Regions from separate parts of the Paenibacillus hamazuiensis genome, predicted to be linked through region 1. Evidence: riboswitches for the same ligand, from Rfam matches in the RefSeq annotation. Region 1 holds a riboswitch; each other region holds the start of a gene.

Region 1 (7,835 bases):
TGCGTCCCGGGCGAAACCCAAAACTACACTCCATAAATGTCGCCTCGTAAATCGGTTCGAGGATTCGGCGGGTCGCCGCCTGTACTACGCGATCGCGAATTGCGGGTATCCCGAGCGGCCTTTGACCCCCATTTTCCTTGGAAATGTACATGCGCCTGACCGGCATCGGCTTGTATGCCTTCGCCCGCAGCTCCTGCTGAAGCGTTCTTAAGTTACGCTCCAGTTCACTCTCGAATACCTTTATGGTCACTCCGTCTACTCCCGCTGCTCCCCGGTTGCGCTTGACCTCCCGGAATGCCTCCTCAAGGTTCGGCATCGCCCATATCTTGTCGATGAGGCTGTGCCATCTGCGTTTTCTCGGGACTTCTACTCCCTCACGAAAGCCTACCTCTCCTTTTCCTTCCTTCATGTCTCGTGTTCCTTCCCTTTCAGTTTCCGGACGTATAGCTAATCTTTCAGCCTTTCCGGTTCCCCTTCGGTACTCCGCCCCAGACGGCCTACCCTTTTGTTCAGCCCCGGCTCTTCGCTCTTCTTGGCTCCCCGGCTTCTGTCTGGCACATGACGGCTTCCTAGGTGGTTATGCTTTTCTTCCACGGTTCCGGGCTTCGCACCAAGTCTTTGCCTTTTGGGTCTAAGCTTGCACCGACAACGTTGGTGTCGGTTCACTTGCCATTGCGGCTTTTCCGGCAAGCTTTCTCACTACTATCCCTTCGTATGACTGCTCACCATCCATCATTCTGTCTTAGCCCTATAAGCCTTGAAAAGAGTTTACCGCTATGCGGAAGACGATAAGCCCTCCTTGGGTCACGTCATCGTCTTTCCCCCGAATCCAGTCCTCCTAACTTTCGAAGCCTATGGTGGTATAGGACGTCCCCTTCTCTTGCAGGGTTATCCGGCTTCGCCAGCCAACATGGTTCATGCCGCCTGTTCCGGGTTTTGCCTTCTGATCCTCCGCACCCTCCCTTACGGCCAGAGCACTACCAGTCGGCTATGCGCTTCCGCCACCCCGCGGTGCGCTCGGGACTTTCACCCGTTAGTACGATGCGCTGCCAAGCGCACAAGACCGCAAAGGATATCGGATATCCTTTGCGGTCTTTTCCGCTTATAAGATTCAGAAAGCATAATTTTGATCTTTCAAGAAAAGCTTCCGTTTAGACCCGAGTATCTTAGCTTTTCCTACAAGCGAAAACCGGACAGCTGCTGCTCGGCGATTTGCACCATGCGGCGGACCATATGTCCCCCGATAGCGCCGGTATCGCGAGTGGCCATGTAACCGTAGTATCCGTCCTGCGGCACTTGAATGCCTAACTCCTGGGCGACTTCAAACTTCAATTGCTCCATGGCTCTTGTCGCTTGCTGAACGACCAGTTGGTTGCTCGAACGACTTTGACCACGTCCCATATTGATTTCACCTCCTGAAGTAGTTGCATTCTTATTATGGTTGGATGTTTTCCAAAATATGCATTCCCGTCCCCTATTTTCCTGATAAACCGCAGGCTGCTCCATGGTACAATGGAATGCGGGGGAATGTCTATGATTATCGCACCGATGATGCTCGAAAGTGCCGAAAATCCGTTTGACGCAAGAGATTATATATTCGAGCCGAAAGTGGAAGGACTCCGCGTGATATTAACCCGAACGGAGATAGAGACCAGATTGTTATCGCATAAAAAATATGAAGTCACTCGATTGTTCCCGGAACTTCACTGCGTCCCCGTTGAAGGGAATGTCATCCTGGATGGGGTCGTGTGCCGTATAGACCCGGAAAGCGGCTTTTATGACGGTGCTCCAGTTGCGGAAAGAATGCGCTTTAGCAAAAGAAAGCAGATAGAGGCGGCAGTCCGCAACTGTCCTGTGATCTTTACCGTTTTCGATGTTCTTTCCTATAAAGACAGGGATTTACGAAAGCTGCCGCTTATGAAAAGAAAATCGATTTTGGAGTCGATTTTAACGGAAAATGAATTTTTTCAAAAAATATCTTATATCGAGAACGAAAGAGATCTGGTTTATAGCGCTATGTTTAACCGCGAACCGGAAGGCTTGATCGCTAAAAGAAAAGACAGCAGGTATGTAGGAAGAAGGTCCCACGATTGGGTGCATTTGATCAGCCCGGAGACAAAGGCCAAATCCATACTTCCAGTCGTTTTGAAAAATGAAGATGAGGTTTTTGACCCGACGGCTTGATCGATTGAGCTGTCATCATGGTATTCAGTCCGATATCGGCTTCTGCCTGCTGCAGCGGCCACGGCAGGTGAAGTATATCCCCCCGCACAACTTCCCTCTTACGATTTGTCGTATACAGACAGTATCGCTCGGTAAGCCAATATTCCCATGATCCCTGCGAGGCATAAAAAACGGGAGAAACAGGTTTATATCGTCCTTCGAATGCAACCGGAGTTTCGGTTGTATTTTTTCTGCGGCTTCGGTAACGGATGATTCCGTCCTCATTTGTGCATTCCATTTCTGCATAGAAATACGGAAGATGAAAAAACGTTTTGGCAGTCTGCACTGCCAGCCGGTTGGCCGCGTCGAGGCTGAAAAAATAAACACCCGGTTTACCGTTTACGGTAACGTAGGTTCTTACGTTGATTTCGGGAAAACGATCGGTAAACGGGATAGGAGGCAGGCCTCGCAGCCGTATACCGCTCATCCTGAAAGGCACGACGCCGATCCAGGCGAAGCCGTCGAACGTATCGAGCGTCATTCCGGAAGGAATCATTTCACGGATTTCCTGAGGGCGGACCGGCCAGTGTGCAAACAGAAGGTCGTGCCAAATTTGCTTCATGATCCAGGACGATTCAGGGACGGGCCACGGACGGTGGGCTTGAGAAACGGGCAGCTTCAATGTAAGGACAACTCCTTAAGACTTATTTTTATCGATTCCATGAAATTTTGTCCAATTTGTTAGTGCCTAATTTCGACTGATATGGTAAAATAGTAGTACAACTCACGACTCACAGGCAAGTCAAATCCGAAACGGCAAACCTATTGAAAAATAGGGACGCAAAGCTTCAGGCCTAAAGGAGAATCCAATGGCGGCTGAGTTACCGAAATTTGTGTTTTCTATTCCTGAGAGTGTATTCAGAAATAGCGACCACCCGTTTCGGGTGGTTTTTTTTGCATAAAACGGAGGGATTTCTGATGCAAGCGGCTTATATTAATCCTTTTCTCGCTTCGTCGGTGATGGTTATCGAGCAGCTTATCAACGTAAAGCCGACTGTCGGCGAATTGAAGATTTTGGATGTCTCCATGGGGGGCGATCACATCTGGCTGAAAATAGGTTTAATCGGACAGATGAAGGGAGACATAATTTTTGGCTTCCCGGAGCAGGTTGCGCTGAAGATCGTGTCCGGAATGATGGGCGGCTTTCAAGTGACGCAGTTCGACGAGCTCAGTCAAAGCGCCATAGGCGAGCTGGGCAATATGATCAGCGGAAATGCCAGCACGATGCTCTACAATGAAGGCATCGAGATTGACATTACGCCTCCTAACCTGATTCAAGGTGAGATGACCGGAGTGAAAAAAGCATTTTCGATTCCTCTCAATTTGCCGGATATCGGCGGATTTCATATTTACGTCATGGCCTAGTACATAGATCGTTCGGTTGAGGTTAACCTATGGAATAAGCACGGCTGAGGGATGAACTTCATCTGTGCTTATAAGCTGGTTATAGGAGGTTAACCGTAATGGCTCGAAGAAGGAGCAATCGACGACTCGTCGTACCCGGCGCGGAGCATGGTGTTGACCAGTTCAAAGCACAAGTGATGAAACAGAAAGGTTATCAGACTTCGCCGGACCGGCCCGATCAGGTCAAATATGAGGTGGCACGAACGCTTGGCATACCGCTGGAGCCGGGGAATAACGGAAACCTGACCACAGAGCAGGCGGGAAAAATCGGCGGTCAGATCGGCGGTACGATGGTACGGGAAATGATTAAGATGGCCCAGCAGCATTTGGCCGGACCAAGACGTTAATGGAAAAGGAGCTCAGGGCCGCACATCTGCGGCATTGGCTCCTTTTTGCTTGCTTTGCTTACTCGTGGAGGCTGCGGCTTACTTCTCCTCTTCCTTTTCCTCCTGGTCTTCCTGATCGCTTTGATCGGCATTGATAATGACCGTGTATTGCATATTATCATGTTTAATGACTTGGGCCACTTCGATATAAGGAGTTCCGAGCTCCTGTTCGGCATCTTCGACCAGCTGCTGCAGCTTCTGGCTCAGGCTGGCGTTCCAATCCAAGGTGACGTCCACAAAATATTGTTGAATCATGGTTGTAAGTATACTCCTTTCGCGAAATCACTTCTGTTTCGATTCATGCAGCAGCTCGGGCAGCGTGACAAGCTCCAGACCTTTGGCCCGCAGCTGCTCGATGATGCCGGGCAGCGCCTGCACGGTTCCGGATAAATCCTGGCCGTCGCCTCCGCCCGAATGCTGAAGGATGATAGCTCCGGCCCGGGCATCCTTCATGACGTTATAGGTGACTTGCTGTGCATTCAATTGCCGCCAATCCTGAGAGTCAACATTCCAGTTGACGACAAGCATACGCTCAGCCGCCGCCCATTTCAGCTGGCTTTCGCTGATTTCTCCATAAGGGGGGCGCAAAAATCGCGGACTGTATCCTGTCAACCTTTTAATAATCGCGTCGGTTTTACGGATTTGCGATTTATATTTTTCATCGGGCAGCTTGGGGAGCAGCGCATGATCATAAGAATGATTGCCGATCACATGCCCTTCCCGAACCATTCGTTTCACCAGCTGAGGATGTTTTTCGGCCCGGGAGCCTACGATGAAAAACGTCGCCTTCACATGGTATTTCTTTAATATATCCAATACTTGAGGGGTATACTTATCGTCCGGCGCATCGTCGAAGGTAAGCGCGGCTTTAGGGGCGCTGACAGGCGATTTCAGCATAAAGATGCCCGGATATTTCTTCGTCAGTTCCGCAATGGTCAGCTTGCGTTCGCTGTTTTTTGCGGATACCGCAGGGGCGGAGGGGGCATTTTCTTTCTTCGTTTTAGGTTTAGGCTCCTCCCGGGACGGCTGATTTGGCGGTGCAGGTACAGGCTGGGGCACGGCTTGCGGAGCCGGGCTCAGGTTCGGAACGGCATCTCCGGTTTGGGGGATTCCCGTACGCGGGAGAGCCGGATTCCATTTTGGGCCTATGGGTTCCTCGTACTGGAAAGGGATTGGGAACGGAATCAGATCTTGCTGCCGGGAAACGATAGATTTCATTTCCGGCCTAGGTTCCGCCGAGTTGCCAAACCTGCAGCCAGACAGCATAGAAAGGGAAAGCAGGCCAAGGAAGAGGAGGATCGGTTTGCGCATGGATCGAAGGTTCCCCCTTTTCTCGTGTCGTTGCTTTTAGTTTGCGAAAAAAGGGGGAGTTTATCCTTGGAATTGTTAAGTCGTTATTCCTTCGTATATCATCCGCAGGGCTACGAGAAGGAAGGTGACTCGCAGTACCCACATCAGTTTTTTGGTGCTGAGCATTCCGGCGATTTTGGCGCCGAGCCAGCCTCCGACGAGCGCGCTGGGAGCGAGTCCCGCCACCATGATAAGGTCCACTTCGCCGAGGCTGAAGTGGGTAACGCTGCCCATGATGGAGGAGAGGAAGATGACGAACATCGACGTCGCCGTCGCTACATGGGGCGGGTAACGGAACAGCAGCACCATTGCAGGGACGAACAGGGAACCTCCGCCGATGCCGAACAGACCGGATACCAGCCCGACGAGAAGCCCGATGACGAGTGCCGGAACGATGCTGTACCCGTAAGTATGGGTGGCGCCCTTCTGGTCGGTGAAACTGCGCTGAATGCTCCACCGGACGTTCAGCGGTTTCAAATAGTCCCGCAGGATAAGCAGGATTGCCATCAGCAGCATAAACAGGCCGAAATCGGTCTGGAACGATTTCACATCCATAAATTGCGTCAAATACGATCCGAGCATGGCACCGGGACCGCTGGTTATAAAATAAAGCCAGCCGCTTTTAAAATCGACGCGTTTTTGCTTGATGAAGGTCAAGGTGGAAGAGAGGGCGGTAAAAATAAGCACAGCCAGGGAAGTGCCGACGGCCGTCGATACGGAAATGTGCTCACCGAGAAAATAGGGACCGAGATAAACCAGCACCGGCACGATGATGATGCCGCCCCCGAGACCTACGAGACTGCCGAACGTTGCGGATACCAAACCGACGATGATGTAGAAAAAAAAGCTCACCGGAGAAAACCTACTTTCCAAGTTGATGTGTAAATGAAAACCTTCTTGGATTGTAGCATAGTTTTTTCCGGTGAAGAAGTGATACGTTACAGGGCTTCGAGCAGCGGTTTATTCGGCAGGTAGTGAAGCGTTTGAATAAACCGGATCGTTTTCGTTTTGGCGCGCATGACGATGGAATGTGTCTCTGCGCGTTGATCCGTCAAATATTTGACGCCTCCGAGAAATTCTCCCGGCGTGATGCCGGTAGCCGCAAAAATAACGTCTTCGCTGCCGATCATGTCCTGCATCGTCAATATTTTATTAGGATCCGACAGTCCCATCTCAATGCAGCGCTGCCGCTCATCGTCGCTTGCGGGCAGCAGACGTCCCTGCAGTTCACCGCCCAGGCAGATCAGCGCCGCCGCCGCAAGCACGCCTTCAGGCGCGCCGCCCGAGCCGACGTACAGGTCGATGCCCGATTCCGGCATCGCCGGGGCCATCGCTCCGGCTACATCGCCGTCGCTTAAAAATTTGATACGGACGCCGACTTCGCGCAGCGTGCGGATGATCGATTGATGGCGTTCGCGGTCGAGCACCATGACGGTCAGGTTATGCAAATCTTTCCCGAGATGATGAGCCGCTTTCCGCAGCGTTTCCTCAAGCGGGTCGTCCAGCCGCAGCTTTCCGGCCAGCTGCGGTCCTACGGCAAGCTTCTGCATGTACATATCCGGCGCATGCAGCAGATTTCCTTTGTTTGCAACCGCTATGACGGCAAGCGCGTTGTTCAATCCTTTAGCGACAAGTTCGGTGCCTTCGAGCGGGTCGACCGCCACGTCGACTTCGGGTCCCTGCATGCTGCCGACCCGCTCGCCGATGTACAGCATGGGAGCCTCGTCCATCTCTCCTTCGCCGATCACGACCGTCCCCTGAATCGATACGGAATCGAACATCGCTCTCATGGCGGCGGTAGCCGCTCCGTCCGCCTGGTTTTTATCCCCCCGGCCCATCCAGCGGGCTGCGGCAAGCGCCGCCAGCTCCGTAACGCGTACGATCTCCAGTGCCAGTTCTCTCTCCACGATTTCCAGCTCCCTTTCTTTACGTCATAATATAAATAATATGTCATAAATGGTGTTTTTTCAATGATAATTGTGCGTATTAAATAGGGGCGTCTTCGATTGGAGCTGTTATTTTGGTAGATGATCGAAATCGAAGTATGCTACAATGCTTGTAAAGAGGTTTGTAAGGGAGGAAAACGCCATCGAACTGACAGCGAGACAATTGCAGATCGTTCAGCTGGTAAAGCAGCATGCCCCCGTGACGGGGGAACAAATCGCCGAGATGCTGGGCTTGAGCCGTCCGACATTGCGCTCCGATTTGGCGCTGCTTGTGATGCTTGGTTTTATAGATGCAAAACCGAAGGTCGGTTATTTTCTGGGGACGGCGATGGCTTCGGAAGGGCAGGCGTCCCGCCGATTATCCGGGCTGAAGGTGAAGGAAGTGCAGGCGATGCCGGTCGTCATCCGTGAAACGGCTTCGGTTCACGATGCGGTCGTCACGTTATTTCTGGAAAACGTCGGCAGCTTGATTGTCACCGATGAGGAGGGGCATTTGTCCGGAGTCATTTCTCGGAAAGATTTGCTG
Region 2 (7,835 bases), 2.8 Mb from region 1:
AGTCGAGCAATTTCAACAAACCGGGCTGAGCATAGTTCCATTGATGACGCATATCGTTGGAAACATCAAGAACAAACACAATATCGACCTTGCTGTTTGCGTATGCGGCTTTTGGCGGGATCATGGTCAATACCAGCAAAAACGAGCATAAACTTAAAATCAGCCTTCTCATGAACAATCGTTTTTTCATCACTTGGGTTGGCTCCTCCTCCGTACCTACTCCACCGTATACGTCACCTTCGAGTACTCGTTCGTGAGCGATTGCAGCTGGATGCTGTTCACAATCGTCTTGTCGGCGTTCTGGATCGTATACACGATGCGTCCCGGAACGAACTCGGCGACCTTCAGGTTGGTGCCGACGATCGCCCCCGGGGCTTTCTCGATGTCGGGAGTGACCGCGCTCAGATCGAGCACCTCGATAGCGCCCGGATCGTACACGACCGTCACTTTCCGCTCGGTCAACCCATTTTTCTTCGGCACGACGAAAACGAAGTTGAAAATCGTATCTTTGGCGATATTCAGCGTCAATTGCGGCGTCGTGATCTTCTGCAGCTTATCCGTCCAGCTGCCGCGCACGCCGCGGTTAGCCGCGCTGACGCGGTATACGTGCATCGTGTTTGGCTCCAGCCCGCTATGCGTGTACGTGGTGCCGGAGGAACTGACCACTTGTCCGTCGATTTCCAGGTTGTATGAATCCGCTCCGCTGACCGCATCCCATTTGAGCGTGATGGAGTCCGGCGTTGCTGTGGCGGTCAAATTGGCGGGTACGCCGGGGGCCGTCACCTGATCCACGCGGACGCTCCACTCGCTCAGATCGCTCCAGTCGCTGTAGACATTATCGTTTTTCGCCCGGACCCGGTAAGTATGTCTCGAATTGGAAGTCAGTCCCGTATGGGTAAATGTCGTCGATTCCCCGTTGTCCTTCAGGACGCCGTCCGCTTCTATCTCATATCCGCTTGCTCCCAGCACCGCGTCCCAAGTGACCGTAATGGATGAGCTGGAAGGTATGGCCCGCAAATTGGCGGGTACGCCGAGCATAGTCGCTGTCGTCGCGGCTTCGCTCCATTCGCCGGTCATTTCGGCCGTTTTCGCCCTGACCCGGTAAACGTGCCAGGAATAAGGCTGCAAGCCGGTATGCCCGAACGTCGTGGAAGCCCCGTTGTCGTGCACCTCTCCATCCACAAAAACATCGTATGCCGACGCTCCCGGCACTGCGTCCCAGGTGACCGTGATGGAATCCGTCGCCGTCTGCAAATGAACGTTTTGCGGCGCACCGAATCCCGTTGCCTGAGCCACGACGGCGCTCCATTCTCCCGCTCCGCCGGCGTTTCTTGCCCGCACCCGGTAAACGTGACGGGAATTTGCCTCCAGGCCGTTATGCTCATAAGACGTATTTAGCCCGGTGTCCACAATCGCTCCGTCCGCCTCCAGCTCGTATCCGGCCGCTCCGACGACCGTATCCCAGGACACCGTAATGAAGGTGCTGGCCGTGGCCGCTTGCAAGCCGGTCGGTACGCCCGGAGGGGTCAGCTTCGTGACCGGCTCGCTCCACTGCCCGGTGACGGGTCCGTTTTTCGCCCGTACCCGATATGTATGTTCGGCATTGTATCCCGCTCCCGTATGATCGTAAGATGTCCGGGTTCCGATATCCGTCACTTTGCCGTCGATTTCCAGATCGTATCCGGCAGCTCCGGGTGCCGCATTCCACGACACGGTGATATTCGGTCCGGAAACTGCAGCCGCCAGATTTCCCGGTACAGACGGAAGGGTAACGATCTCAACCGGCCCGCTCCAGGCGCTCGTTCCTTTGCTGTTTTTGCTCCTGACCCGGTAAGTGTGTACGGTATAAGGCTGCAAGCCGGAATGCAGATACGCTGCGGAAGCTGCCTCGACCAAGTCGCCGTCGATTTCGATGTCGTATCCGGAAGCGCCTGCAATAGCGTCCCATGTGACCGCGACAGAGGTATCCGTCGCGGTGCCGGTTACGCCTCCGGGCACTCCGGGCAGCGTCGTTTCCGCCGCAACGGCGCTCCATTTGCCGGCGCCGCTGGAGTTTTTCGCCCGCACTCTGTACGTATGCTGGCTGTTCGGGGTCAGCCCCGACTCCGTATATTCGGTCGAATCGGCGTTGTCCATGACGGTGTCGTACGCTTCAATGTCATAACCCGTCGCCCCTCTTACCGCAGACCATTTCAAAGTGATGGTATCGCTTGTCGAAGACAACACGATGTCTTCCGGGATCCCCGGCAAGGTCCATTTACTGACCGGCGACGTCCAATCTCCCGTGACCGCCTCGGTTTTGGCCCGCACCCGGTAGCTGTGCACCGTGCCGGACAAAAGCCCTTCGTGCAAATAACTCGTATTGTTGTCATTATTGATAAAAACGCCATCCACCTCGATATCGTAGCCGGTCGCTCCGTACACAGGCTCCCAATCGACCCGAATCGCCGTTTCCGTCGCCGTCATTTCCCGAATGGAGGTTGTCCCCAGCTTTGTCGCTTCCGTTATGGACGGGCTCCATTCTCCAATGACGATGCCGCTTCTCGCTCGGACCCGGTACGTATGCAGCGTTCCCGGCATCACATCGTTATGTACGAAAGAGGGAGCGGAGCCGGCATCCACAACCGTTCCATCGACTTCCACATCGTAACCGTCGGCAAAGGTAACCGGGTTCCACTGCAAGGAAACCGTCGTTTCCGTAGATGAGGAGGTCAGTCCCGCAGGCACTCCAATCGGATACAACTCAATCTTAGGGATAATATCTTTGGCCTGGGACGCGCTCTCCCAAAGCAGCCGGACCCGCGACGTGCCGTTTGTCTCCCGATATTCCATGCGGATGTCGTAGCGTTTACCGGCCTCGAGGGTAATGCTTCCCTGCCCGGTGCTGCTATTATGCGACTGCCAATCGTCGACCAGAAGCCGGTCAGCCACCCACAGCCGCACGCCGCCATGAGCTTCCGTATAAAATGTATACGTCTCCGAGAACGCCGGCTCGACTTGTCCGGTCCAGCGTACGGAAAATACGCCATCTTGAATGCCCTGAGCAGGAGACGCCTGGTTCCAGTTAAAGTCGATCGTATCGTCGATGCGCGTCGTTTTTAGATTCGTCAAATCCTCATTGTCAAAATACTGCCCCTTCAGCCCGATGCCGTGCCCTGTTTCGGGAAGAGTGGATTTATAGACAAACGGGCTCCATGCTTTTGGTCCGTCCGCCTTTCGTGCCCGCACCCGGTAAGCATGCCGCGTATTCGGCATAAGACCGCTGTGCGTATAAGCTGTGTCGCTGCCGCCGTCAAGGATCTGACCGTCGGCTTCGACGTCATATCCGGTCGCCCCGATCACGGCATCCCATGACAGCGTGATGCTCCGGCTCGTATTAACCGCCTGCACGTTGGTCGGAATTTCCGTCAAAACCACTTTGGTGATCATGGCGCTCCAATCGCTTGCTCCGGTTGCGCTTTTCGCCCTCACCCGGTATGTATGCTGCGTATTCGGCATGAGACCGCTATGAACGTAGGTCGTGGACGTTCCGTTGTCGATCGTGAACCCGTCCGCTTCGACGTCGTAGCCCGTCGCCCCGGCAACGGGATCCCAGGTCACCGTAATCGTCATGTCCGATTCGACTGCCCGAACGTTCGCCGGAACGGAAACCTTCGTTTCCGCCTGCAGCGGATCGCTCCAATCGCCGGCTACCTCCGGCACCCGGGCCCGAACCCGGTATGTATGTCTGGAACCCGGGGCCAAATTATTTTGCGTGAAGGTGGTCCCCGATCCGCTGCTTACTATCGATCCGTCAGCCTCGACCTCATAGGAGGCAGCTCCCGTTACAGCGTCCCAAGCAAGCGAAACGGATGTACTGGAGGCCGAAGCGATGCGGAAGTTCCCCGGTATCTCCGGCACGAAAGGCGGATTGAGCTGGCTCTTGGGCACAATCTCTTTGGTCTGGCTGCTGCTGGACCAGAGCAGTGTCGCTGCGCTGACGCCGTGTTCCTCCACATATTCCATCTTGATATCGTAAGTCTGGTTGGATTTAAGAGAAATATTTGCGCTTTCATGTACCCTGCCGTTGGCGTCCCACCGATCGATCAGAAGCTGTCCGTTCACCCACAAGCGAACCCCGCCGTGCGACTCGGTGTACAACGTATACAACTCGGAATACCGCGGCTGCAGCTTCCCGCTCCACCTTACCGTGAACGTACCGTTATCCAGTCCGGCTGCGGTCAGCTCGTCATCCCATTGAAAATCGATCGTATCGTCCAGCCGCCTCAGCTTCAAATCCGTAAAACCGGTGCCGCTGAAATATTCGGCGCGTACCCCGCGGCCTTGGCCCGATGCGGCCAAGGCGGAGAACATGGCGGAAGTCGTCACGGTCAGCGGCAAACTCTTGGCGGAAAAATTTCCGGCCGCATCGAAGGCTGCAATTTCATATTTATACGACGCAGCAGGAGAAAGCCCGGTATCCGTATAAGACACGCTGCCGGTCACCGTCGCGATTTCTGCGCCGTCTCTGTACACCTTATAACCTGCAACCGCATTGTCATCCGCTGAACTGTCCCATTTGACCGTAAGTCCGGTTGCCGACACATTTTCAGATGTTATATTTTGGGGGATACTGGGCGGATTCGTATCGGCCGGATTTTTCCCGACGATCTCGATGAAATTAAGCGCCGTCATCCCGTCGTCCAGGCTGCCGTGATCGACCGTCAGTTTTCCGTCGCTTACCTGAATCGTCTTCGTCTGCTGCAAATGCAAGCCGCCGCCGAGAACCGCTCCGCTCCAGATGCCGACGCCCTCTACGTTCACCGTATTCGTGCTGCCGTAAACGGCATCGCCCACGCTGACCGTGACGTCGTAGCTCCCGTTCTCCAGCGCTATTTCCCATACCCCGCCACGATGCGGCCAGACGGAAGAATCGAGCATCGCATCTTGATATGTACTACTGCGGACAGTAACATCCGTATGATCTATATTCCATCCGTAAGTGAACCCGTTTCTTGAACCGTACACTTGTCCATAATCGGCAATATCCCCGGCAGGAACCTGGGAGGCCGGCGGTTGAAAATGGATTTTAACCCGGACAGGCTGGCTTTGCGCCGATGCTTTCGCGTCAAACAGACCGAGCCCGGACTCCATGAAATATTGCACCAACAACATGAATACCAGCAATCCCGAAATCGTCTTCAAGCACTTTCTCATAAAATTCCTCCGATTGTAAATTTCACCTTCAGTTAGACGCAAAAATGCCAAGTACATTGGCAACCTGGCAACCGTAGCGACAGCAGCACCGAAACAAAACATTTCGTTAACAGAGCTGTACGCCTTAGGCCCATGGCTTTGCGCCCCCGCCTTTCGGACGGGTTTGCCTTTTTCATTTACTTGGCATGTAGGTCATTGGTTCTGTGATGTCGTTCAAAGGTAATGGAATTATTCTGCAAAATCCGTCAAAATCCTCTCAGCGTTCACACAATTTTGCAAAATTAGTCATAAAGAACCACAAATCTTTGGATATGTCTAACTTTGTCGATTTATAGCAAATGATTGGGCGCATATTCATGGTCCACCCTCGCCACATGATGAATAGCATGTGACTGTGGCATCTGCCTAACTTATATTACACAAAGGAAGGTTGAGGTAATGCTCGATATCGATTTAAGAAATTTTGTTCTGGGGACCGTCTCTCCGGTCGTTCAATACGGACTGTATGAAGCTCAGCATACATCGGTTCCACACTCCATGTACGAGATTTCCGCAATCTCTTATTTGATGGGGAGCGGCTTTGATTTTTACACTGCTCGGTGTATTGTGGAATCCTGGGAGGTAAACGAGTCGTTTCCGCCTTATCAGATGACGATGGTGTATTAAAGGAGAATCGGGTGGCAGTAGTAAAGGCCCGGAGGATTTGCAAATTGGAGAAAAAAGCCCGAACGGCTGAAACACGCGAGCGTTCCAGCCGTTCGGGCACGTTTTTGGTTGTTAAGGCAAGGATCGAACAATATCGGTTCGCTCCTTCGCCCATCGGTCTATCCCGCCGCTTTGCGGAATTTTAACCGATGGACCCTTCCATTTCAAACTTAATCAATCTATTCATCTCAACCGCATATTCCATCGGCAGCTCCTTCGTGAACGGCTCGATGAAGCCCATGACGATCATCTGAGTCGCTTCGGCTTCGGTTAAGCCGCGGCTCATCAGATAGAACAGCTGGTCCTCGGACACCTTGGATACGGTAGCTTCGTGCTCCAGCGTGATGTTGTCGTTCATGATCTCGTTGTACGGGATCGTATCCGACGTCGACTGGTTGTCGAGAATGAGCGTATCGCATTTGATGTTCGCTTTGGAGCCCTGCGAGTTGCGTCCGAACGATGCCAGACCGCGGTATGTTACTTTACCGCCGTGCTTGCTGATCGACTTGGAAATGATTGTCGACGTCGTGTCCGGAGCCAGGTGCGTCATCTTAGCGCCTGCATCCTGGTGCTGGCCTTTGCCGGCTACGGCGATGGACAATACCATGCCTTTCGCGCCGCGGCCTTTGAGAACGACGGCCGGGTATTTCATCGTCAGTTTGGAACCGATGTTGCCGTCAACCCATTCCATCGTCGCGTTTTCTTCCGCAACCGCACGTTTCGTAACGAGGTTGTAAATGTTCGGCGCCCAGTTTTGGATCGTCGTATAACGAACACGGGAGTTTTTCTTGCAAATGATTTCAACGACCGCGCTGTGCAGCGAGTTCGTGCTGTAGACCGGAGCCGTACAGCCTTCGACGTAGTGCACGAAGCTGTCTTCGTCGGCGATGATGAGCGTACGCTCGAATTGGCCCATGTTTTCCGAGTTGATGCGGAAATATGCCTGCAGCGGGATTTCCACCTTCACGCCCTTCGGCACGTAGATGAAGCTGCCGCCCGACCATACGGCGCTGTTCAAAGCCGCGAATTTGTTATCAGCGGGAGGAATGACGGTTCCGAAATGCTCGCGGAAAATTTCCGGATGCTCGCGAAGCGCGGAGTCGGTATCCATGAAGATAACGCCCTGCTCTTCGAGATCCTTTTGCATGCTGTGGTAAACGACCTCGGACTCGTACTGAGCGGATACACCGGCGAGGAACTTTTGCTCCGCTTCCGGAATGCCGAGCTTGTCGAACGTTTCTTTAATTTCCGTAGGAACCTCTTCCCACGTTTTCCCTTGCTTTTCGGACGGCTTTACGTAGTACTGGATATCGTTGAAATCGAGATCGTCCAGGTTGCCGCCCCAACGAGGCATAGGCATTTTCGTGAACTGCTCGAGCGACTTCAAACGGAAGTCGAGCATCCATTCCGGCTCGCCCTTCATTTTGGAAATTTCCGCGACGATTTCTTTCGTCAAGCCTTTACCGGACTGGAAAACGGCTTTATGCTCATCCCTAAAGCCATATTTATACTCTTCCATTTCAGGCATTTTCTTAGCCATCGTTTATCCCTCCTGTATTAAAAAACTCACTGCTTCGCCTGCTCAATCCCTTTGCGCAAAGCGTTCCACGCCAGCGTCGCGCATTTGATCCGCGCCGGAAATTTATTTACGCCGGACAATGCTTCCAGATCCTCATATTCGAACTCGACCGGTTCGCCCTTCATCAGCCCGGAGAACTTCTCCGCCATCTCGAGCGCTTCGTCCAGCGTCTTGCCTTTGACGGCTTCCGTCAACATCGACGCGGAGGACAGACTGATGGAGCAGCCTTCACCGAGAAACTTCGCTGCCGAGACCTTTCCGTCCTCAACCTGCATCTGGAGCGTGATGCGGTCTCCGCAGGTCGGGTTGTTCAGGTTGATCGTTACCGCTTCATTGTCGAAACTGCCGCGGTTTC
Region 3 (7,835 bases), 3.1 Mb from region 1:
AGAGGGAGAGCCAACCGAAGGGACCGAGCCGGTAGTTCAGGGACACCCCAATGGCGCGGCCGGTCGCGGCGAGACCTGAGGCGTTCGAGGTGGTCTGGGTGTTCGCGCCGCGTTCGAAGCCGCCACCGTAGATGTAGACGACCACGGGGAGCGGTTCGTCGCCAGCGTCTTCGGGTGCCCAGACGTTAAGGTTCAGGCAGTCCTCGCTGAATCCGTTGTCGGCCTCCAACCAGCTATTGTCGCCGGGTTGCAGCGGGGCGGGTCCCTTCTGGTCGTACGGCAGGGCCGGGTTGAACGGCAGCAAAATGGGTCGGCGGAAGCGTTCTGCACTGGCGTAGGGGATGCCCAGCCAGGAGCGGACCGCTTGGCCAGCGGCATCGGTCATATGTTCGGTGCTTCCGTTGAGGGTATGGTCAGGTTTCATTTGTAATAGTCCTTTCATAGTTAAGATGATATGATCATTTTAAGTCATTGTTTATAATAATAAAAGGTGAAATCAAGACTATAACTGACATATTTCGGACATTTCAATCAGCCCATCGGCCTTGGATTGAAGTTGGCATTGCCAACTACCTATTTTTGATTTATTTTATATTTCCTGAAAGGCGTATACCCACCTGAATACAGTGATCCCGCTTGAAATCCCAGGGATTTCGCAAAAAGCAGCGGATCACATTCCTTTTGCTGTTCCATTAAATTTAACATAATTTGGGCACATGCCCGGGCATCATCGAGCGCGTTATGGTGATTTAGACGAATTCCGAAATAGTGAGAAATAATGTTTAATTTGTGGGAGGATAGCTCTTGTAGCAGCTTTTTCCCAATTCTGTACGTACATAAATATTGTATCTCTGGATAGCTTTTTTCAGCGGCATCTAAACAATACCTCAGCACGCTTATATCAAAAACAGCATTATGTGCAATAATAATTTCTCCGGATATTAGTGGTTCAATGGTTGTCCATAGTTCTCCAAATATAGGTTGCTTGTCAACCGTGGAAGGTGTAATACCATGGATGGCCATATTCATTCGATTAAAGGGCTGTTGTGGATCAATTAGCCATTCATATTCACCAGTTACAATCCCATCCCTAACTTGAACTAAACCCAGAGAGCACGCACTCGATCGGTTTAAGTTTGCGGTTTCAAAATCAATTGCTGTAAAATTCAAAAGTTCATTCTCCTTTATCTTCCTAATACCTTAAAAGTAGGATAAAACCCGCCTATTAAAATACTTTTCCTTTTAAGGGATAAACCTTATCTGAAGAAATAAATATCATTTCTTCCGGAAAAAACTTTTTAAAATACTTTTCCACTCTAAGATGAATATCCATTTGATACCATCCGGACAACCCGTTCTCTTTAAACAAAAATGGCATGCCTAAGCGCTCAGAACGTTTCCCCCTTGTTCCATCTCCAATGTTAAGTGTGTCGATGTAGATCCGATCAACGATGGACTCCAGTGTTTTAGGAAAATCGGGTGTGAATGGAAGTACAGGCGAAATGGAAGCTTGGGTAGCGATTCCTACGTTATTCATTTCTTTTAATGCCTTCAAGCGTAACTTAATACCTGGAGCATGGGGAGCGAACAATCGTTTCATATCTTCCCGATCTGTTTCTATAGTCATAGAGACAAGGACCTCGCATTTTTGATTTAGTTCAAGTAATAGGTTAAGATCCCTTACTACAAGAGGACTCCGTGTTTGTATCTGAAGGAAATCTGGAGGGTATTTGACCATTTCCTCTAAAATAGAGCGTGTTAGCTCTGTCTTCCGTTCCAGTGGTTGATAGGGATCTGTTGCAGTAGACATAAAAAGATTAATGGACTTATTTCTCCGGCGGAGATTGACCATCTCATTCCGATATTTGTCGGCCGCATTTGTTTTGATGCTTACCCATTCTCCCCATGGAGTATCACTGTACTTCTGAATAGGCATTTCTCTAACGTAGCAATACCTACATCCAAATGCACAACCACTATAAGGATTTAATGAATGTGTGAAACCAACACTTGAATCTCCTTGCATTTCAGTTAAGATTTTTTTTGCTGTTATGCTATTAACCCGCATGTTATCCTTCCTTATTTTGGGCAATGATCTCACATTAGGATTTCATGTTACTTCTAGCCACTACCTGTTTTGTTTCGTTCCAATATTATGATATGATCATTTTAGGTCATTTGTCAGCTTTTCTGAAGGCAAAAACGGGAAATTTAATGATATTTTACGGACATTTCAATTCATCAAATACTTTTAAAGGAGGTTCGTGTAATCGTTCATTCATTCAATCAGGAAAATAATATAAGACCTCTTAAATATAAACCCGTGCTTTCTTACCCATACGATCTGGAGATTTTTAGTGTATCTTCTCTCAAAGAGCGAACACCAGAGGAACGTATGAAAATTACTTATCGTTATGAATTTTATATGCTCATTTGTGTCACGGAAGGAAATGATCTTCACGATATGGTAAAACATAGTTTTGACCTGACGAAACCCAAACGTAAAGTGAAGAAATAATACCGCAACGTCCTGCTCAGATAAAGGCACTTGGTAAGCGTCATAATATAATGGAAATTTATTGGAGTTGATTTCTTGATGAATAATGAATGAAAGAAAGATACTTATTAAGTAAGCAACGGGAGCTATTCTTGCATCGTTTAACTCGGAACTTGAACATGATACATTAGAAGTCGCTATTTTAGCGGCTTTTTGTTTTATCTGTAGGAGTGTTACCGCGCGAAAGATATCGTCCGCGAAACAAGTGCCTTACTTGAGGCGGTAGAGTAGAAGAAAGAATGATTTGTGTGCAGTAACATAAAACTCCGAACTTTGTGCCGCGTGACAACCATGATTGATTTTCATACATCTGTACAAAATACGGGTTTTGTGAAATAGTATTAATAAGCTCTGTTTGTATGACTCCTCGGTAGAGTTTGCAATTGCGTGTTATAAAACGCAAAAAGTTCGTATTTTCAGGTTCCCAACGAAACCCTGAAATACGAACTTGATATCAAATCAGTAGCATTATGACTGAGTTATCACATGGCATAAAGTTAGGAGTATTATGTTTACTGTACACTAATCGTTTCACATTTAAATACGCCTCGCTGCCGCTCCACGCTTCGCCACGAGCCGGTCGCGATTTCCGGGAAGCAACTCGGATCGTGCCTTACATATACATATACCCAGCCTTCACGATTTCCGTCGATATCAACGATGCGCATGCGCTCGTATTCGTTTCGCGGGTCCCCCGGTGCATAAAAGTTCTCCAACTGATCCAACGCCGGCAGCCCGGCTTCGCTTACAGTCATCCATTCACCCACGATAACGCCATCAGCGTGGCTCTCGGACAGCATTAGCGCAGGGTACGGTCCGACATTGTACAGCGTCCCTCGGACAACGCCCGGCTCAACAGCTATTAGATAAGGAGCGACAATATGATGGTTAGCTTCCCCTTTTAACAACGTGCCATAAACAAATAGTCTAATCATGGCCCAATCCCCTTTCTTGAAATACAAATTGGTTGACGGAGAAGTCAAGCCTCCGCCGCATTGCGATCCTTTGGAAGCAGTAAGGCAAACACACCCAGCAATGGAAGGAAGGCGCACAGCTGCATAACGAATTCAATACCTCTCGCATCGGCGACCCAGCCGAGCACGCCTGAGCCAAGACCGCCGAGACCGAACGCCAAACCAAAAAACAGTCCGGAGATGAGACCGACATTACCCGGAAGCATCTCTTGCGCATAGACGACAATGATTGAAAAAGCCGATGAAAGAACGAACCCGGCGCAGATGACGAGCACACCGGAACCGAACAAGTTTGCATACGGCATCAGAAGACAGAACGGCGCAGCTCCAAAAATGGAAAGGAATATGACGTTCCGGCGGCCATATCGATCTGCAATCGGTCCTCCAAGCAGCATTCCGATCGCAGACGCGAACAAAAACATGAATAAAAGCAATTGCGCATGCGCAATCGACAAACCGAAGTTATGAATCAAATAAAACGAATAGTAGCTAGTTATGCTGGAAATATATACATACTTAGAAAAAAGTAAGAGCACAAGGAGCGCAATCGCCCAAGCGATCCGGTTCCGTGACAATGTTGCGGTGCGGTTTGCACGGGGTGCCCCGCTCTTCGTACTGGCGTGCTTCGTCATGTTGGCACGGTACCAGCCTGCTACGTAAACCTGGATCACAATGCCGGCCGATGCCGCAATTGTAAACCAGATGACACCAAACTGCCCCAAAGGGACGAATAATACCGCCGTCATAATCGGGCCAAGTGAGTTGCCGATCGTTCCTCCTACTTGAAATATCGATTGCGCGAGTCCGCGTCTGTTCCCGGCGGCCATGTGAGCAACACGGGAAGACTCCGGGTGAAATACGGCAGATCCGATCCCGATGGCGATAACAGCGAGCAAAATGGCGCCGAGGCTCGATGCCATGGACAGTGCAACGATACCGGACAATGTGAAAATGACCCCTATAGGCAATATACTGGGCCGGGGATGAGCATCCGCCAATTTCCCGACCATCGGTTGTAGCAGCGAAGCGGTCATACTCATGCAAAAGGCGATCAGCCCGATCTGCTTATACGTCAAATGCAGCGACTCTTTCAAAATCGGAAAAAGCGCCGAAACGGTCGACTGCATCGTGTCATTCAATAAATGCACGATACTGATGGCGATCAGAATCGGGAAAGCGGTCGGCGCTACAGCAGGTACCGATTTCGATTGAATGATAGACATAAATTCACCCCTCTCCACAGGAATTCTACATTGTCAGCAGAACAAAATTTAGACAATTCGTTCAACTCCTTCCTTCAATGACGGACATATTCCGTCCTCCTATTCTGCATAAACATGGTCCAGGGTGCTTTCTGGGATAGGATTTGGGGCATGTTCGGCATAATCCAAGGCCTCATCGACTTCTTTCACGATTTGGTCAAGCATTTTGTTCTCAGTTCGTTCATCCAGTAATCCGATTTCCTTCAGATAATACTTAAAGATGATAAGTGAATCTTGCTTCTTGATCTCTTCCACTTCTTCACAAGAATGATAAGTCCGATCGTCGTCTTCGCTTGTATGAGGAGCCAAACGGTGATGGACTGCCTCGATTAGCGTTGGTCCTTCGCCGCATCTGGCTCTGTCGACCGCATTTTTCGTAACCTTGTATACTTCCAGGGGATCATTTCCGTTCACACGGAATACGGGAAATCCATACCCTGTCACCCTATCGGCGATACTTTCACTTGTCACTTGCTTCGAATAAGGATGTGAAATGGCATTTTTGTTATTCTCGCAGAAGAAAATGACCGGCAGCTTGTGCATACCTGCAAAGTTGACTACCTCGTGAAATTCACCTTGATTGCAAGCCCCCTCTCCTAAAGCGGTTAATGCAACGAAATTTTCACCCTGCAAACGCCCTGTTAATGCCATACGAGCAGCGTACGGGGCGACGACATTGGAGGTTGTAAGCTTATGATATTTTCTGCTGCCGTAACTTCCGGGCATTTGCCTGCCGCCACTATTCGGATCACCGGCCCTTGCGAACGCTTCCAACAATAATTCCCTGGCTGTCATTCCGAAAACAATGGCCATCCCCATATCCCGATAATAAGGACACAAATAATCTTTCCTGCTATCCAGCGCATACGCAGCTCCAACCTGTGCCGCTTCATGGCCCTGGCACGATACTGGAAATTGGATTTTTCCCGCCCGATGAAGAAGCCACATCTGCTCGTCGACTTTTCGCGCTAACATCATATCACGGTACATGTAAAGAACCTGCTGATCTGATAAACCCAGTGAACGATGTCGACTCGCAATCTCCAGGCTTACATCATTTCTCATCATGACTGAGTCCTCCTCCCCATTAATAAACCCCAATGCTTCGGTCTACCGAAGGAAACGCTTTTTGGGAATGCCAAATAACCTCCTATCTTATCGGAATAAATATGAATAAGACGGAGGTTTCCGTCGTATTCGGCAACTGGCTGGCATCATGGAATATTTGTTCCACCTTAGCCCCTGTAGCTTTGCGTCCCCGTTTTTCAACTGGTTTGCCATTGTCGTACGGTTTATTTAATTGTCGATTTCTACATTTTAGCACTACATCTAAAATCTACTCTTTTCTTTCGTGAAAATCGATAGGCACTAAGACCTGAAATAATTAATGGATAATTTATTTAATTCGCCAGATTACGACAACTTTATTTCTCAGAGCATGACTGAAAAGTTGGTGCTGAGTGTGTATGAGCCTCCCCATAAAGTCACTTAAAATATAAAGTTGTAAACAGTTATGCTGTCTTTCAACCCTAAAAATAAAAACATCTGCCCAACATATTCGTGGACAGATGTCATGATTAGAATTCGACATGTAATTTATTCGAAGAATTACGTTTTACTTACTACTTGGGAATCTTTCTACCACTGCTTTTACATTGTTGACGATTTCAGCTGCATCCGTTTGGGACAATTCATCCTTTGGTTTAAACAGGTTTTCATCAGATAATTTAACGATTCCCAAAGAAGCCGCTAATTGAACGTAACTCTTATTCGAACTATCCACTTTATCCAAATCTTTGATGTCGATTACTACCGGCTTAATCATAGGCAGCTTTCCACTCGACTTGAGCGTTTGAACGAGCAAGCTTACGAACGATTCGCGAGTCATTATCGCATTTGGATCAACTTTAATTGCAATATCTGAGCCAGCAAGATCGAGAGCTTTCGAAATCAATTGCGCCCCTTCCCCGTAAGAAACGGCAACGGATGGCTTCTGATGAGCCTTAAGATATTCGGAAGCTTTCCCGATAATTTCGGTGGCGACAGTTCGTGTTAATTCGCCTTTCGGATTTATTGTTCCTTCGTCGGAAAGATTAATGAAGCCTAACACGATGGCCAATTGAACGGATCCCGAATATTCGACGTCGATTTGGTCATTATCCTTGATGTCAATCGGTTGAATGTTAATCATCGGCAGTTTCCCGCTTGTTTTGAGCGTTTGCATGAGCAGGTTAATAAACGACTCGCGGGTCATTTTCGCATCAGGATCGATTTTTATTTGGATGTCGGTGCCATCTTTGCCCAGCAGCTCCGCAATGAGTTTCACTCCTTGGGAGGCAGTCATGATCTCCGACGCGGAATTGTTGGAATGAGCTTTCAAATACTGAATGGCATTGAAGATTTCTTCAGCTGCTTGTTCGCGGGTCATAATTTGTTTCGGATTGAATGTACCGTCTGCATTCAACTTGACAATGCCATAGGAAAGGGCTCTCTGGATGGAGCCCGAATACTCTTCGCTCACTTGGTCTTTGTCTTTCATGTCGACTAAGACCGGCTTAATCATCGGTAAATGACCTATTCTCTCTATTGCCCGAATGAGTTGATGTGTGAATTCTTCTTTATTTTTCGATTGGTTGGGATCGAGGGATTTCGGCAAGTCGAGATTGTGGACGGCGGCCGTTATGAATGAGGCTGCATACCAGGCCTTATCGTCCGCATTTGTGAAATAGTCTGTTGCTTTCAGTTCTTTCTCGAATCTTACCGCATCAAGGTTCAATCCGAGTGTGGATACAAAGAGTTGAACGCTTTGAGCTTCAGTAAGGGGCGCATTTGGCGCGAACAGACCTGGTGCAACTCCTGAGATAATACCGCTTTGTTGAAGAGAGATGATTTTATCTTTTGCTGCAACATTGGTTAAGTCGGTGAAATCCGTAGACGAAGCGGCGAAGCTGTGCCCAACAAAAGCAAGCGACATGACGGCTGTAGCAACTGTAAGATTGACCATTTTAAAAACTTTTTTCATATTGTCCACCTCGTGTCGTG

The links. Region 1 has a riboswitch for cyclic di-GMP ahead of MYS68_RS23875 (chemotaxis protein CheX). Riboswitches for the same ligand answer to the same signal wherever they lie in the genome.
Region 2: linked by a shared signal. The riboswitch ahead of MYS68_RS36625 (fibronectin type III domain-containing protein) and the one ahead of MYS68_RS23875 (chemotaxis protein CheX) in region 1 are both predicted to bind cyclic di-GMP.
Region 3: linked by a shared signal. The riboswitch ahead of MYS68_RS10775 (thiamine pyrophosphate-dependent dehydrogenase E1 component subunit alpha) and the one ahead of MYS68_RS23875 (chemotaxis protein CheX) in region 1 are both predicted to bind cyclic di-GMP.

What each region holds. Positions count from the first base shown of each region.
Region 1 is NZ_JALRMO010000001.1:5,497,736-5,505,570, reverse strand. It holds gene ltrA (group II intron reverse transcriptase/maturase) at 1-409, opposite strand, end outside; gene MYS68_RS23890 (alpha/beta-type small acid-soluble spore protein) at 1,177-1,401, opposite strand; gene MYS68_RS23885 (ATP-dependent DNA ligase) at 1,534-2,184, shown strand; gene MYS68_RS23880 (YqjF family protein) at 2,105-2,785, opposite strand; cyclic di-GMP riboswitch class I at 2,969-3,052, shown strand; gene MYS68_RS23875 (chemotaxis protein CheX) at 3,142-3,588, shown strand; gene MYS68_RS23870 (alpha/beta-type small acid-soluble spore protein) at 3,687-3,974, shown strand; gene MYS68_RS23865 (hypothetical protein) at 4,053-4,268, opposite strand; gene MYS68_RS23860 (polysaccharide deacetylase family protein) at 4,296-5,231, opposite strand; gene MYS68_RS23855 (sulfite exporter TauE/SafE family protein) at 5,400-6,215, opposite strand; gene glpX (class II fructose-bisphosphatase) at 6,302-7,270, opposite strand; gene ccpN (transcriptional regulator CcpN) at 7,416-7,835, shown strand, end outside.
Region 2 is NZ_JALRMO010000001.1:8,323,720-8,331,554, reverse strand. It holds gene MYS68_RS36625 (fibronectin type III domain-containing protein) at 217-5,196, opposite strand; cyclic di-GMP riboswitch class I at 5,252-5,374, opposite strand; gene MYS68_RS36620 (hypothetical protein) at 5,635-5,862, shown strand; gene sufB (Fe-S cluster assembly protein SufB) at 6,044-7,441, opposite strand; gene sufU (Fe-S cluster assembly sulfur transfer protein SufU) at 7,468-7,835, opposite strand, start outside.
Region 3 is NZ_JALRMO010000001.1:2,441,199-2,449,033, reverse strand. It holds gene MYS68_RS10800 (carboxylesterase family protein) at 1-424, opposite strand, end outside; gene MYS68_RS10795 (3'-5' exonuclease) at 574-1,170, opposite strand; gene MYS68_RS10790 (SPL family radical SAM protein) at 1,226-2,068, opposite strand; gene MYS68_RS10785 (gamma-glutamylcyclotransferase family protein) at 3,070-3,492, opposite strand; gene MYS68_RS10780 (MFS transporter) at 3,537-4,754, opposite strand; gene MYS68_RS10775 (thiamine pyrophosphate-dependent dehydrogenase E1 component subunit alpha) at 4,854-5,858, opposite strand; cyclic di-GMP riboswitch class I at 5,990-6,082, opposite strand; gene MYS68_RS10770 (S-layer homology domain-containing protein) at 6,409-7,815, opposite strand.